Regions from separate parts of the Streptomyces sp. NPDC046727 genome, predicted to be linked through region 3. Evidence: riboswitches for the same ligand, from Rfam matches in the RefSeq annotation. Region 3 holds a riboswitch; each other region holds the start of a gene.

What was found. Region 3 has a riboswitch for cyclic di-AMP ahead of ABZ937_RS32330 (M23 family metallopeptidase). Riboswitches for the same ligand answer to the same signal wherever they lie in the genome.
Region 1: linked by a shared signal. The riboswitch ahead of ABZ937_RS01600 (transglycosylase SLT domain-containing protein) and the one ahead of ABZ937_RS32330 (M23 family metallopeptidase) in region 3 are both predicted to bind cyclic di-AMP.
Region 2: linked by a shared signal. The riboswitch ahead of ABZ937_RS04310 (M23 family metallopeptidase) and the one ahead of ABZ937_RS32330 (M23 family metallopeptidase) in region 3 are both predicted to bind cyclic di-AMP.

Annotation. Positions count from the first base shown of each region.
Region 1 is NZ_JBEYYR010000001.1:339,876-344,049, reverse strand. Features, by position in the region: gene ABZ937_RS01610 (FAD-dependent oxidoreductase) at 1-1,140, shown strand, start outside; gene ABZ937_RS01605 (HAD family hydrolase) at 1,264-2,076, shown strand; gene ABZ937_RS01600 (transglycosylase SLT domain-containing protein) at 2,141-2,623, opposite strand; cyclic di-AMP (ydaO/yuaA leader) riboswitch at 2,627-2,807, opposite strand; gene ABZ937_RS01595 (polyprenyl synthetase family protein) at 3,395-4,174, shown strand, end outside.
Region 2 is NZ_JBEYYR010000003.1:50,727-54,900, reverse strand. Features, by position in the region: gene ABZ937_RS04320 (HPr family phosphocarrier protein) at 1-111, shown strand, start outside; gene ABZ937_RS04315 (GntR family transcriptional regulator) at 284-970, opposite strand; gene ABZ937_RS04310 (M23 family metallopeptidase) at 1,169-1,924, opposite strand; cyclic di-AMP (ydaO/yuaA leader) riboswitch at 1,937-2,097, opposite strand; gene ABZ937_RS04305 (pitrilysin family protein) at 2,307-3,695, opposite strand; gene ABZ937_RS04300 (pitrilysin family protein) at 3,692-4,174, opposite strand, start outside.
Region 3 is NZ_JBEYYR010000034.1:20,953-25,126, forward strand. Features, by position in the region: gene ABZ937_RS32325 (aldo/keto reductase) at 15-959, opposite strand; gene ABZ937_RS32330 (M23 family metallopeptidase) at 1,033-2,097, opposite strand; cyclic di-AMP (ydaO/yuaA leader) riboswitch at 2,105-2,273, opposite strand; tRNA gene ABZ937_RS32335 (tRNA-Met) at 2,584-2,657, shown strand; gene ABZ937_RS32340 (dihydrofolate reductase family protein) at 2,707-3,840, opposite strand; gene ABZ937_RS32345 (MarR family transcriptional regulator) at 3,905-4,174, shown strand, end outside.

The DNA.
Region 1 (4,174 bases), on a different contig from region 3:
CGGGCGCGCGGCATCCCCGTGCGCGTCTTCGGCGATCCCATGGTGAGCTGGCGTGATCACATGCCCCAGGGCATGCTCCTCAAGTCGACACCCGCCGCCTCGAACCTCGACTGCCCCCAGCCCGGCCACACCCTCGCCGACTACTGCGACGCGGCAGGGATCCGCCGCCTGGTGACCGACGAGGACATCATCCCGGTGGAGACCTTCATCTCCTACGGGGAGTGGTTCCAGCAGAGGCTGGTCCCCGGCCTGGAGCGGGTGCGGGTCGTCTCCGTCGACCGCGACCCGAACGGCGGTTTCGAACTCAAGCTGGACTCCGGGGAGTTGTTCACCGCGCGCGCGGTCGTCGTCGCCACCGGTCTGTCCGGGCTCGCCCACCTGCCGGCCGAGCTGGCGCCGGCGGCGGCCGACGGTCCCGCCCCGACCGGCCCGGTCTCGCACAGCTCCCAGCACCACGACCTCGGCCGGTTCACCCGCAAGGAGCTGATCGTCATCGGCGCCGGCCAGTCCGCGCTGGAGACGGCGGCGCTCGCGGCGGAGGCGGGGGCACGCGTGCGCGTGGTCGCGCGCGGGCACGGCAGGGTCGCCTTCGGCGCCCCGCCCTGGAAGCAGCCGAGGCTTCGCCCCGAGTCCCCGTTCGGCCGAGCCTGGTCGCTGTGGGCGCTCACCTACTACCCGCACCCGTACCGCTTCCTGCCCGAGGCCGCCCGCCACTACCTGGTCCGCCGGGTCCTCGGCCCGCTCGGCGCCTGGTGGCTGCGCGAGCGCTTCGAGAGCGGTGTGGAGGTGCGGGACGTCGCGCGGGTGGTGGGCGCCGAGATCCAGGACGGCAGCCCCGTGCTCACCGTCCGCGCCCATGCCGGCCACACCGAGCGGCTCGTCGCCGACCACGTCATCGCCGCCACCGGCTACCGCGTCGACCTGGCGGCGATGGACTTCCTCGGCCATGAGCTGCGCACCCGGCTCGCGGTGAGCCGCGGCGCGCCCAGGCTCGGCCCCGGCTACGTCTCCTCCGTGCCCGGCCTGTACTTCACCGGCCTGCCGGCCGCGTCGTCGTACGGCCCGGTGATGCGGTTCGTCTGCGGTACGGAGTTCGCCTCCCCGCGCCTGGCGAACCACCTGGCCGCGGCGCACGGTTGAGCCCCAGGGGTCGCAGCGGTGACCCCATCAAGGCGTCCAGGGGCCCCACTTGGGGTCAATCAGCACGTAAGTGCGTGGAATGACAGGTGAGTCGGCGGGGCGCGGTGTCCGTATTCTCTGATCATGGCACCCACCCCCGCACACGCACTGATCGCCACCGACCTGGACGGGACGCTGCTGCGCGGCGACGACACCGTCTCCGACCGGTCGCTCGCCGCGCTCGCGCGGGTGGCGCGGGCCGGTGCCCGGCACCTGGTGGTCACGGGCCGCCCGGCCCCGCGGGTACGGCCCCTGCTGGCGCAGCTCGGCTGCACCGGGCTCGCGGTGTGCGGGCAGGGAGCGCAGGTCTACGACGCCGGGGCCGACCGCCTGCTGTGGTCGGTCCGGCTGGACCGGGAGCTGGCCGAGACCGCGCTCGGCAAGATCGAGGCGGAGGCGGGCCAGGTCTACGCGGCGGTCGACCAGGACGGCGTGGACGGCCTCACGCTCATCGAGCCCGGCTACCGGATGCCCCATCCGACGCTGCCCGCGGTGCGGGTCGGTCGGCGGGACGACCTGTGGTCCGAGCCCATCAGCAAGGTGCTGCTGCGGCATGCCGACCTGTCCGACGACGAGTTGGCGACCGTGGCGCGCGCCGCGGTGGGCTCGCTGGCGACGGTCACCATGTCGGGGCCCGGCACCGTGGAGCTGCAGCCGAGCGGGGTGACGAAGGCGACCGGCCTGGCGCTGGCCGCCGAGCGGCTGGGGATCGGCGCCGAACAGGCACTGGCCTTCGGAGACATGCCCAACGACATCCCGATGTTCGACTGGGCCGGACGCGGCGTCGCCATGGCCAACGCGCATCCCGAACTGAAGGCGGTCGCGGATGAGGTCACCTTGTCGAACGAGGACGACGGCATCGCCGTCGTCCTCGAAAGACTGTTCCCGGCCGGCTGACCGGGCCGACCGTGACGTCGACCGGCTGACCGGGACATCAGCAGCGCGTGCCCCGACCGGCCGATCAGTAGGCGCCGAACACGTTGTCGATGGACCCGTACCGCGCGGCCGCGTAGTTGCAGGCGGCGGTGATGTTCGCGACCGGGTCGTAGATGTCGAACGACGTGCCGGCCACGTGGTAGGCGTTGAACGTCGGGTCGATGACCTGGAGCAGGCCCTTGGACGGGATGCCCTTGGCGGCGTTGGAGTCCCAGAGGTTGATGGCGGCCGGGTTGCCCGAGGACTCGCGCATGACGTTGCGGTAGATGCCGTTGTAGGTGCCCGGGATGTGCTTCTCGGCCATGATCGCGAGCGACTCGCGGATCCAGCCGTCGAGGTTGTTCGGGTACCCGGCGAGGGTGGTGCCCGTGGTGGTGCCGGTGGCCGCGGAGGCACCGGTAGCGCCGATGAGCGGAAGGGTGAGGACGGCGGCGCCGGTGGCGGCGGCGACGAGGGTACGGACGAGGCGGCTGTTCCGGGTACGGCGGTGCTGAGCGGCAGCAGGCATGGGGAAGTTCCTCTCCGGCGCCTGCGAGGTGAGCTGTCGGGTTCGGGCGGGGAGGTGCCCGGCCGTGCCTGGGGGAGGCACGACTTCACCCCGAGCCGTTCCGGTGCGGCGTATGCCGTCCGACTCAGCGACTTACCTGGGTCCCCCGCTCCTGCCGTACGAATGAGTTCGTCGATGGGTATGCGGGCGGCGGCAGGATTCGGCGTCCGCCCGACGGCACGGAACGTATGCGGGAGCACATGTCGGGAACAAGTACCGGATTCATACAACATGCGGTTTGACCTTGATCGATGCCGTATGAGGTGCTTGATCCTTTGCGGTTGCCAATCTTCAACTCGCCGACGGGGCAAGGGGTCGTGGGGGGTCCGGCGGGTGGGGCGGGCCAGTAGGCCGCGTGACCCAACTCACGAAATGGCAAAACACTTTAAATCAGACATGGGGGATTAGGGGGATTCGGGCCTGAAGTCGGGGTCGTGGTGGAACCGGGGGTGTGGTGCGTGTCGTTGTCGTAGTGGCCGACGGGGGAGGGGTGATGGAGGAGGGGGTGTGGAGAGGTCGCGACACGGCATCCGGATTACCGTTAAGTCGACAAATGTCCGTTATTACCATGTGATCAAAACTATGCCGGTCATGATCCGATACCGCCCAGGCTGGACCGGTGGGCGCTATCGGTGATCGAAAGAGGACCGGATACGCTGACTTGAGTGATGGCAGCGACCTATCGACAAACCGTGTAAGCGCCAGCAGACACCAGCAGACAGGAGACCCCTCGTGACCGTCGTCGGGCCGTTCGGGCTGAGCGTGCGGGACCAGGCTCTGGAAGCCGATGTCCAGGCCGGATTGGCGGCTGTCGAGGAAGGCTTGCTCGATGCCACCAAGAGCGAGGTCCCGTTCATCACGGAGGCCGCGCAGCACCTCGTACGGGCCGGAGGGAAGCGTTTCCGGCCACTGCTCGTGATGCTCGCGGCCCAGTTCGGCGACCCCTACGCGCCGGGCGTCGTGCCGTCGGCCGTGGTCGTGGAGCTGACCCATCTGGCCACGCTGTACCACGACGACGTCATGGACGAGGCGGCCGTGCGGCGCGGCGTGGACAGCGCCAACACCCGCTGGGGCAACTCCGTCGCGGTTCTCACCGGCGACTTCCTCTTCGCCCGCGCCTCCCAGATCCTCGCCGACCTCGGCCCCGAGGCGGTCCGGGTGCAGGCCCTGGCGTTCGAGCGGCTCGTCACCGGTCAGATCCTGGAGACCGCGGGTCCCTCGGACGGGCGCGACCCGGTCGAGCACTACCTGGACGTGCTCGGCGGCAAGACGGGCTCCCTGGTGGCGGTCTCCTGCCGGTTCGGCGCGATGATGTCCGGCGCCGACGAGACGGTCGTCGACGTCCTCACCCAGTACGGCGAACGGCTCGGCGTCGCCTTCCAGCTCGCGGACGACGTCCTGGACATCGCCTCCGACTCCCACGAGTCCGGCAAGACCCCCGGCACCGACCTGCGCGAGGGCATCCCGACCCTGCCGGTGCTCCGGCTGCGCGAGCGGGCCGCCCGGCTGGGC
Region 2 (4,174 bases), on a different contig from region 3:
GGTGGCGAGGAGATCGTCCTCGCCTCCGACGCCGAGGGCGCGGACGTCGCCCTCGACCGTCTGGCCAAGCTGGTCTCCGAGGGCCTGGAGGAGCTGCCCGAGACCGTCTGAGCAGGACCGGGAAGCCGCGTCGTCCGTACCGGACGGCGCGGCTTCCGCGTTTTCCCGGCAGCCTGAATTCCCCGCGGGCACCGAACGGCTCGCGTCCCGGAATTCAGGCAGGAAAAGGGCAGCAGAAAACACCCCTCCACCGAATAACTCTTCTTTGTATACGGTGTCCGTGTTAATACCGCGGGCCCGAGATGTTTACGGCGTGTTGCGAAGTCCTCACACGCTCCGCGGCACCGGAAAAGCGCAGCCGGTGCGCGCCTGTCGCGCGCTCCGCGTGCAGCGCCGTGAGCGTCCGCGCGCGCTCCCCGTCCCCGCGCGCCACCGCGTCCACGATCGCGCCGTGCTCCGCCCAGGAGTCCCCCGGGCTCAGCGGCGCCTCCAGCACGTACATCCAGGCGATCTTGTGCCGCAGCTGGGTGAGCATCGAGGTCAGCGAGGGGCTGCCGGAGGCCTGCGCGAGCGTCTCGTGGAACCAGCCGCCCAGCGAGCGCAGATCCTCGCTGTTGCCCCTCCTGGCCCGCTCCTGGCCCAGCCGGACCAGGCCGCGCAGCACCTTCAGATGGGCCTCGGTGCGCCGCTGGGCGGCCCGGGCGGCACCCAGCGGCTCCAGCAGCATCCGCATCTCCAGCAGGTCGGCGGCCTCCTGCTCGGTCGGCTCGGCCACGCACGCGCCCGCGTGCCGGCGCGTCACCACGAAGCCCTCGGCCTCCAGGGTGCGCAGGGCCTCGCGCACGGGGACGCGCGAGACGCCGTAGCGGCGGGCCAGGACTTCCTCGGTGAGACGGCTGCCACGCTCGTAGACACCGGCGACGATGTCGTCCCGGACCGCGGTGCACACCGAGTGCGCCGGAATACGCATGACCGACCTCCGCTTTAATCCCCGTGAAACGTCGTCGACGGACGCGTGTTCCGAGACTCTATTCCAATGAGCCGGAATTTCCGACGGCAGGCCGTAATCCATGGATATTTTTTGGACAACGGGTCCGGCGGACACTGCGAAAAACGACGAAAGCCCCGGCTCGATGAGCCGGGGCTTCGGACTGCCGTGCGGGAGGCGTCAGATGTTCACGCCGTGCTGGCGGAGGTAGGCGACGGGGTCGACGTCCGAGCCGTACTCGGGGGTCGTACGCGCCTCGAAGTGGAGGTGCGGGCCGGTGACGTTGCCGGTGGCGCCGGACAGGCCGATCTGCTGGCCCGGGACGACCTTCTGGCCCACCGTGACGCCGATGGAGGACAGGTGCCCGTACTGGGTGTACATGCCGTCGGCCATCCGGATCACGATCTGGTTGCCGTAGGCGCCGCCCCAGCCCGTGGAGACGACCGTGCCGGAGCCCACCGCGTGGACGGCCGTGCCGCTGGCCGCGTGGAAGTCGACGCCGGTGTGCGAGCCGGAGGACCACAGCGAGCTGCTGGCCTGGTAGCCCGTGGAGACGTAGGAGTGCGCGATGGGCGCGACGAAGGCGTTCAACAGCTTGCGCTCGGCCTCCCGGGCGGCGCGGGCCTTGGCCTCGCGCACCTCCTGGGCCCGCTGGGCGGCTTCCTTCGCCGCGGCCGCCTCGGCCGCCTTCTCGTCGGCGGCCTGCTGCTGGGCGGCGGCCTGCGCGTCGATCTGCTCGGCGACGTCGTCGGTAGCGGCGAGGACCGGGGTGAGGCCGGTCTGCTCCGCGGGGGTCTCGGCGGCCAGCGCCGGGGAGGCGGCGAGGGTGCTGATCACACCGGTGGTGGTGAGGGCCGCGATACCGGCCGCCTGAGCGGTGGTCCGCTTGACCCGGCCGGGCTTGCGGTGCTTCCCGGTGGCGCACATGAACGCCATGAAGTGGCTGGTCCTTTCCTTCCCTCTCGCCTACCGGGTTAGCTGACGGGTTCGGAGCAGGAAGGTCTCCTACGAGCCCCCTCGCAGCCGCGCGGGCGCCCGATTCACCCCAGGGACGGTGGGTCCCCGGCTCCCCTGGCTCGCGCCGTACGGGGACTCGGCGATGGCTGTCCGGTGCCGCGGGCGCGGCGCACTGCCTGACGAACAGCCCGGACGACGCTACGGTGGCCCGCTTTCAATCCTCAAACGGATCCGGGCTTTTGTAGCGCATCCCACAGGGCAGACAGGCAACCTCCGCCCCAAAACGGGCATCTGGGGGAACGAGTGGAACAGCAGGGGCCCTGACGACCCGTAGGTCGTCAGGGCCCCTGCGCGCGTGGCACTACTCGGCCGTCACCACGGTCACTTCACCGATGCCGAGCGCCTCGACCGGCGCCTTGATCTGGGCGGCGTCGCCGACGAGGACGGTCACCAGGCGGTCCACCGGGAAGGCGTTCACGACGGCCGCGGTGGCCTCCACCGTGCCCGTGCCGGCCAGCTGCTGGTAGAGCGTCGCCTGGAAGTCGTCGGGCAGGTGCTGCTCGACCTGGTCGGCCAGCGTGCTCGCGACGGCCGCGGCGGTCTCGTACTTCAGCGGCGCCACGCCGACGAGGTTCTGCACGGCGACGTCCCGCTCGGCGTCGGTCAGGCCCTCCGTCGCGACGGTCCGCAGCACCTTCCACAGGTCGTCCAGCGCCGGGCCGGTGTTCGGGGTGTCCACGGATCCGCTGATGGCGAGCATGGCCGCGCCCGTGCCGTCCGGCGCGGACCGCAGAACCTGCCCGAAGGACCGCACGCCGTAGGTGTAGCCCTTCTCCTCGCGCAGGACGCGGTCCAGCCGGGAGGTGAGGGTGCCGCCGAGGCAGTACGTGCCGAGCACCTGGGCGGGCCACACCCGGTCGTGCCGGTCGGGTCCGATCCGGCCGATGAGCAGCTGCGTCTGGACGGCGCCGGGCCGGTCCACGATGATCACGCGCCCCGTGTCGTCGGCGGTCACCGGCGGCACCGGCCGGGGCTCGCCCGGGGTGCCCGTCCAGGCGCCCAGGGTGTCGCCGAGCAGCGCGTCCAGGTCGATGCCGGTCAGATCGCCGACGACCACCACGGTGGCCGTGGCGGGCCGGACGTGGCGGTCGCAGAAGGCGCGCACGGCCGCCGCGTCGATCTTCTCGACCGTCTCCTCGGTGCCCTGGCGCGGGCGGGACATGCGCGAGGTCGCCGGGAACAGCTCCTTGGAGAGTTCCTTTGCGGCCCGGCGGGCGGGGTTGGCCAGCTCGTGCGGGATCTCGTCCAGGCGGTTGCGGACCAGCCGCTCGACCTCGCTCTCGGCGAACGCGGGCGCGCGCAGGGCGTCGGCGAGCAGGCCGAGGCCCTTGGCGAGACGGGAGGCCGGGACCTCCAGGCTGATCCGGACGCCGGGGTGGTCGGCGTGCGCGTCGAGGGTGGCGCCGGCGCGCTCCAGCTCGGCGGCGAACTCCTCGGCGGAGTGCTTGTCGGTGCCCTCGGAGAAGGCCCGCGCCATGATCGTGGCGACGCCGTCCAGGCCGTTCGGCTCGGCGTCCAGAGGCGCGTCCAGCAGCACCTCCACGGCGACGACCTGCTGGCCGGGGCGGTGGCAGCGCAGCACGGTCAGGCCGTTGTCGAGCGCGGTCCGCTCGGGGGCCGGGAACGCCCAGGGCCTGGCCTCGCCGGGCTGCGGCTGGGGGTGGAAGTCCATGGTGGCGAGCTGGGTCACTTGGCCGTCTCCTCGTTCTCGGTCTCGTCGCGGCCCGCCTCTACGGTCGCTTCCTGCTCCGGGTCCTCGGGGACGTCGGCGTCCGGGGCCTTTTCCGGGGACTTCGGCTCGTAGACGAGGACCGCGCGGTTGTCGGGGCGCAGGTGGGCCTTGGCGACCTCCTGGACCTCCTCCGGGGTCACCGCCAGGACGCGCTGGACGGCGGTCAGGGCGAGCTGCGGGTCGCCGAACAGGACGGCGAACCGGCACAGTTCGTCGGCGCGGCCGGCGACCGTGCCGAGCCGGTCCAGCCACTCGCGCTCCAGCTGGGCCTGGGCGCGCTCCATCTCCTCGGGGGTGGGGCCCTCGGCGGCGAACCGGGCCAGCTCCTCGTCGATGGCGGCCTCGATGACGGGCACCTCGACGTCACCGGAGGCCTTCACGTCCAGCCAGCCCATGGAGGGCGCGCCGGCCAGGCGCAGCAGGCCGAAGCCGGCCGC
Region 3 (4,174 bases):
CGAGAACTGGCTGACTAGGCCGACGCCTCCGTCAGCTTCGCCAGCTCGGCATCCGTCAGCCTGAGGTCCGCCACGCCCAGCAGGGCCGGGAGCTGCTCCACCGTGCGGGCCGAGGCGATCGGGGCGGTGACCGTCGGCTGGGCGGCGAGCCAGGCCAGGGCGACCGTGGCCAGCGGGGCCTCATGGGCCGCGGCGATCTCGTCGAGGGCCGCCAGGACCTTCTGGCCGCGCTCGGATTCCGCGTACTCCTGGGCCCGGCCGGCGCGGGCGCTGTCGACGGTCGTACCGGGGCGGTACTTGCCGGTGAGGAAGCCCATGGCGAGCGCGAAGTACGGGACGGCGGACAGGCCCTCGCGGGCGACGAGGTCCTGCAGCGGGCCCTCGTAGGTGTCGCGGGAGACCAGGTTGTAGTGCGGCTGGAGGGCGACGTAGCGGGCGAGGCCCTCGCGGTCGGAGAAGTCGAGGGACTCGCGCAGGCGCTCGGCGGTGATGTTGGAGGCGGCGATGTGCCGGACCTTGCCGGCCTTCACCAGCTCGTCCAGCGCGCCGATGATCTCCTCGACCGGCACCTCGGGCTTGTCGAAGTGGGTGTAGTAGAGGTCGATGTGGTCGGTGCCCAGGCGGCGCAGGGAGGCGTCGGCGGCTGCCTTGATGTTGGCGGCGGACAGGCCCTGGAACTCGGGGTGCTGGCTGACCTTGGTGGCGATGACGACATCGGCGCGGTTGCCGCGCGCCTTGACCCACTTGCCGATGATCGTCTCGGACTCGCCGCCCTGGTTGCCCTCGATCCAGGCGGTGTAGGCGTCGGCGGTGTCGATGAAGTTGCCGCCGGCCGCCGCGTAGGCGTCCAGGACGGCGAAGGAGGTGGCCTCGTCGGCGGTCCAGCCGAAGACGTTGCCGCCGAGCGCGAGCGGGAAGACCTCAAGATCGGAAGAGCCGAGTTTACGAAGTGACGTCATACGTCATGTCAACGCCGGCGGGGGACGATCGCATCCCGCCGCCGGCGTCGAATTCCGGCCGAACGCCCGGCTGTCAGGGGTTGAGGCCCTTGCCCCGCAGCCACGCCATCGGGTCGATGCCGGTGGCCTGGCCGCCCGGGTGGACCTCCAGGTGCAGGTGCGGGCCGGTGACGTTGCCGGTGGCGCCGACGCGGCCGATGACGTCGCCGGTGGAGACCTTCTGGCCGGCGGAGACGCTGATCGAGGACTGGTGGCAGAACCACAGCTCGGTGCCGTCGTCCAGGGTGAGGATCGTGCGGTAGCCGTAGGCGCCGGCCCAGCCCGCCTCGGTGATCGTGCCGCTGTGGACGGCCTTGATCAGGGTGCCGGTGGGGGCGGCGAAGTCAAGACCGGTGTGGTAGCCGGAGGACCACATCGAGCCGGCCTGGCCGAACGTGGAGGTGATCGTGTACGAGGAGGTCGGCAGCGTGTACTGCTTGGCCAGCTTGGCCAGCCGCTCCGCCTCGGCCTTCTCGGCGGCCTCGGCCTTCGCCTTCGCGGCGGCCTTCTCGGCGGCGTCCTCCGCCTCCTCCTTGGCCGCGGCGGCCTTGGCGGCGGCCTCCTTCTCGGCCTTGGCGGCGGCGTCGGCGGTCTGCTTCTCGGCGGCGGCGAGCACGGTGGCGGTGGCCTTGCTCTCGGCCTGGCTCTGCTGCTGCTCGGCCTGGGCCATGATCCGGTTGCGCAGGGCCTCGCCCGCGTCGCCGTCCTCGGCGTCGGCGGCGGTCGTGCCGACACCGCTCAGCGTGGTCGTCGCGGCCTCGGCCGGCTGGGAGTCGGAGCCGTCCTCGAAGAGGGAGCCGACGGAGGGCAGGTCGGGCAGGGAGATCGAGACCGGCGGCTTGCCGGTGTGGGCGCTGGCCATGCCGCCCGCGCCGACCGCGGCGATGACGCCGACGCCGAGGACGGTGGAGCTGCGCGCGAGGCCGCCTCGCTGCTTGGCGACGCGGTGCCGGCCGCGGACCGGGGCGACGGAGTCCGCGGTGGGGTTCCACTCCTCCCAGGGGCCCTCTTCGGCGCGGTAGGCGTCGTAGCCGAAGGTCTCGGTGTCGCGCTGTGCCGGTATGAACGGGGCTTCGGGGACAGGCCGGTTGGACGCCACGCGGGCGTGCTCCTTTCCTTCCTCCGCCTACCGGGTTAGCTGACGGGTTCGGAGCAGGAAGGTCTCCTACGCGCGTATACCGGTCGTGGACTCCGTGAGTTCACGGCGGTATCTGCGTGATTCACCCCAGGGTGGTGGTTCCCCGGCTCCCTTGCGGGATTCGGCGCGTGCGCACGGAGCCGCCTCTTGTGACGGCTGGGACGACCGCGCTGCGTTATCGAACGTTAATAGACCCGCCAGTGACTTTCCAAGCCCGTTCGGCTTGATCATTCACGATTTTGACGGCGGAGCTATGCGCCATTACCCCGTCAAACCGGGCGAGTTGACCGGGATGCGGGAGCGTTCAGTAGTCACTGAAGGTTTTGATGGTGACTCAGGCGTTATGCGGAGGGCGTCCATCCGGTCACCTTCGGTGATGATCACGGGGGCGCAAGAAAGCGGGTGTGCAAGCACCCCTCCGCATGACGTATGCTGGTGACACAACGACGCGGGGTGGAGCAGCTCGGTAGCTCGCTGGGCTCATAACCCAGAGGTCGCAGGTTCAAATCCTGTCCCCGCTACTGAAGACTCAGGGCCCGGAATCCATCGGATTCCGGGCCCTGAGTGCTGTCAGCCGAGCAGATGCCCGTTCGGCGCCTTGGCGAGCGCCTCCAGTTCCGGGAGCACGACGACCTGGGCGCCCGCGGCGGTCAGGACGCCCGTGCCGTCGGCCGCGGCGACGAACGTGTCGGGTTCGCGCCAGGCGGTGACCACCCGGCGTACCCCGGCCCGCAGGATCAGCCGGGCGCAGGGCGCGGGCCGGGAGGCGCGGCGGGCACAGGGCTCCAGGCTGCTGTAGACCGTGGCACCGGCCAGCCGGGGATCGGCCGGGCCGATCTTCGCGAGGGCCGCCTCCTCCGCGTGGACCACGGGATCGGCGCCCTCGCGCGAGTGGCCCCGGGCCAGCTCCGTACCGTCGGCGGCGACCACGACCGCGCCGACGCTGAACGCCGTCTCCGAGGGCGGGCACAGCGCGGCGAGGTCACAGGCGGTGCGCAGCCAGTGGCGGTCGGCGGCGGTGGGCAGCGGGCCGGTGCCGGGGGCCGTGGGCGCGTAGCGCATGAGGACGACGTCCTCGATCCGCCGGGTGTCGAGCAGGCGCAGACGTCCGCCCTGGTAGGCGCCCGGTCCGAAGAGGCGCGGGGCCGCGGGGTCGCCCACGAACAGCGGGGCGAGGACGAGCTGGAGTTCGTCGGCGAGGCCCTGCTGGAGGAGCTGGGTGTGGACCGTGCCGCCGCCCTCGACCATCAGCCGCCCGACTCCGCGCACGTCGTGGAGATGCTCCAGCAGGGCCCGCCAGTCCAGGGCGGGGCCGAGCGGGACGACGTCGGCGGTGCGCCCGAGGCGGCGGGCGGCGGGTCCGGCGCCCTTGTCCGTCGTGTAGACGAGTTTCTCGCCGCCGGTGTGCCAGAAGTTGGCCCCGGGGTCGAGGTCGCCGGAGCCGCTCACGGTGACCTTCAGCGGGTACTCCGGCTTGCCCGCCGCCGTGCGGGCCGCGCGCCGCTCGGCGGAGTTGACCAGCAGGCGGGGGTTGTCGGCGCGGATCGTGCCGGCGCCGACGAGGATGGCGTCGACGGAGGCCCGTACCTCGTCGACCCGGTCGAAGTCGGCCGGGCTCGACAGCAGGAGCCGCTCGGGGCCGGTGTCGTCCAGGTAGCCGTCGAGGGAGACGGCGGCGGACAGCAGGACGTACGGCAGGGGCATCGGCGCGCTCTCTTCCGGCGGCGGACGGCTTGGTTCAAGTTTGAAACAAACCTACACTGGCGGCATGACGACCCGCTGGCTCAGCCCCGAGGAGCAGCGCGCCTGGCGCGCCTACATCGCCGCCTCCCGCCTCCTGGAGGACGCGATCGACCGGCAGCTCCAGCAGGAGGGTGGCATGCCGCACCTGTTCTACACGGTGCTGGCCAACCTCTCCGAGGCCCCCGACCGGCGGCTGCGCATGACCGATCTCGCCGAGACACTGAAGATCACGCGCAGCCGGCTGACGTACGCGGTGACCCGGCTGGAGCGGGACGGGCTGGTGCGCCGGGAGGAC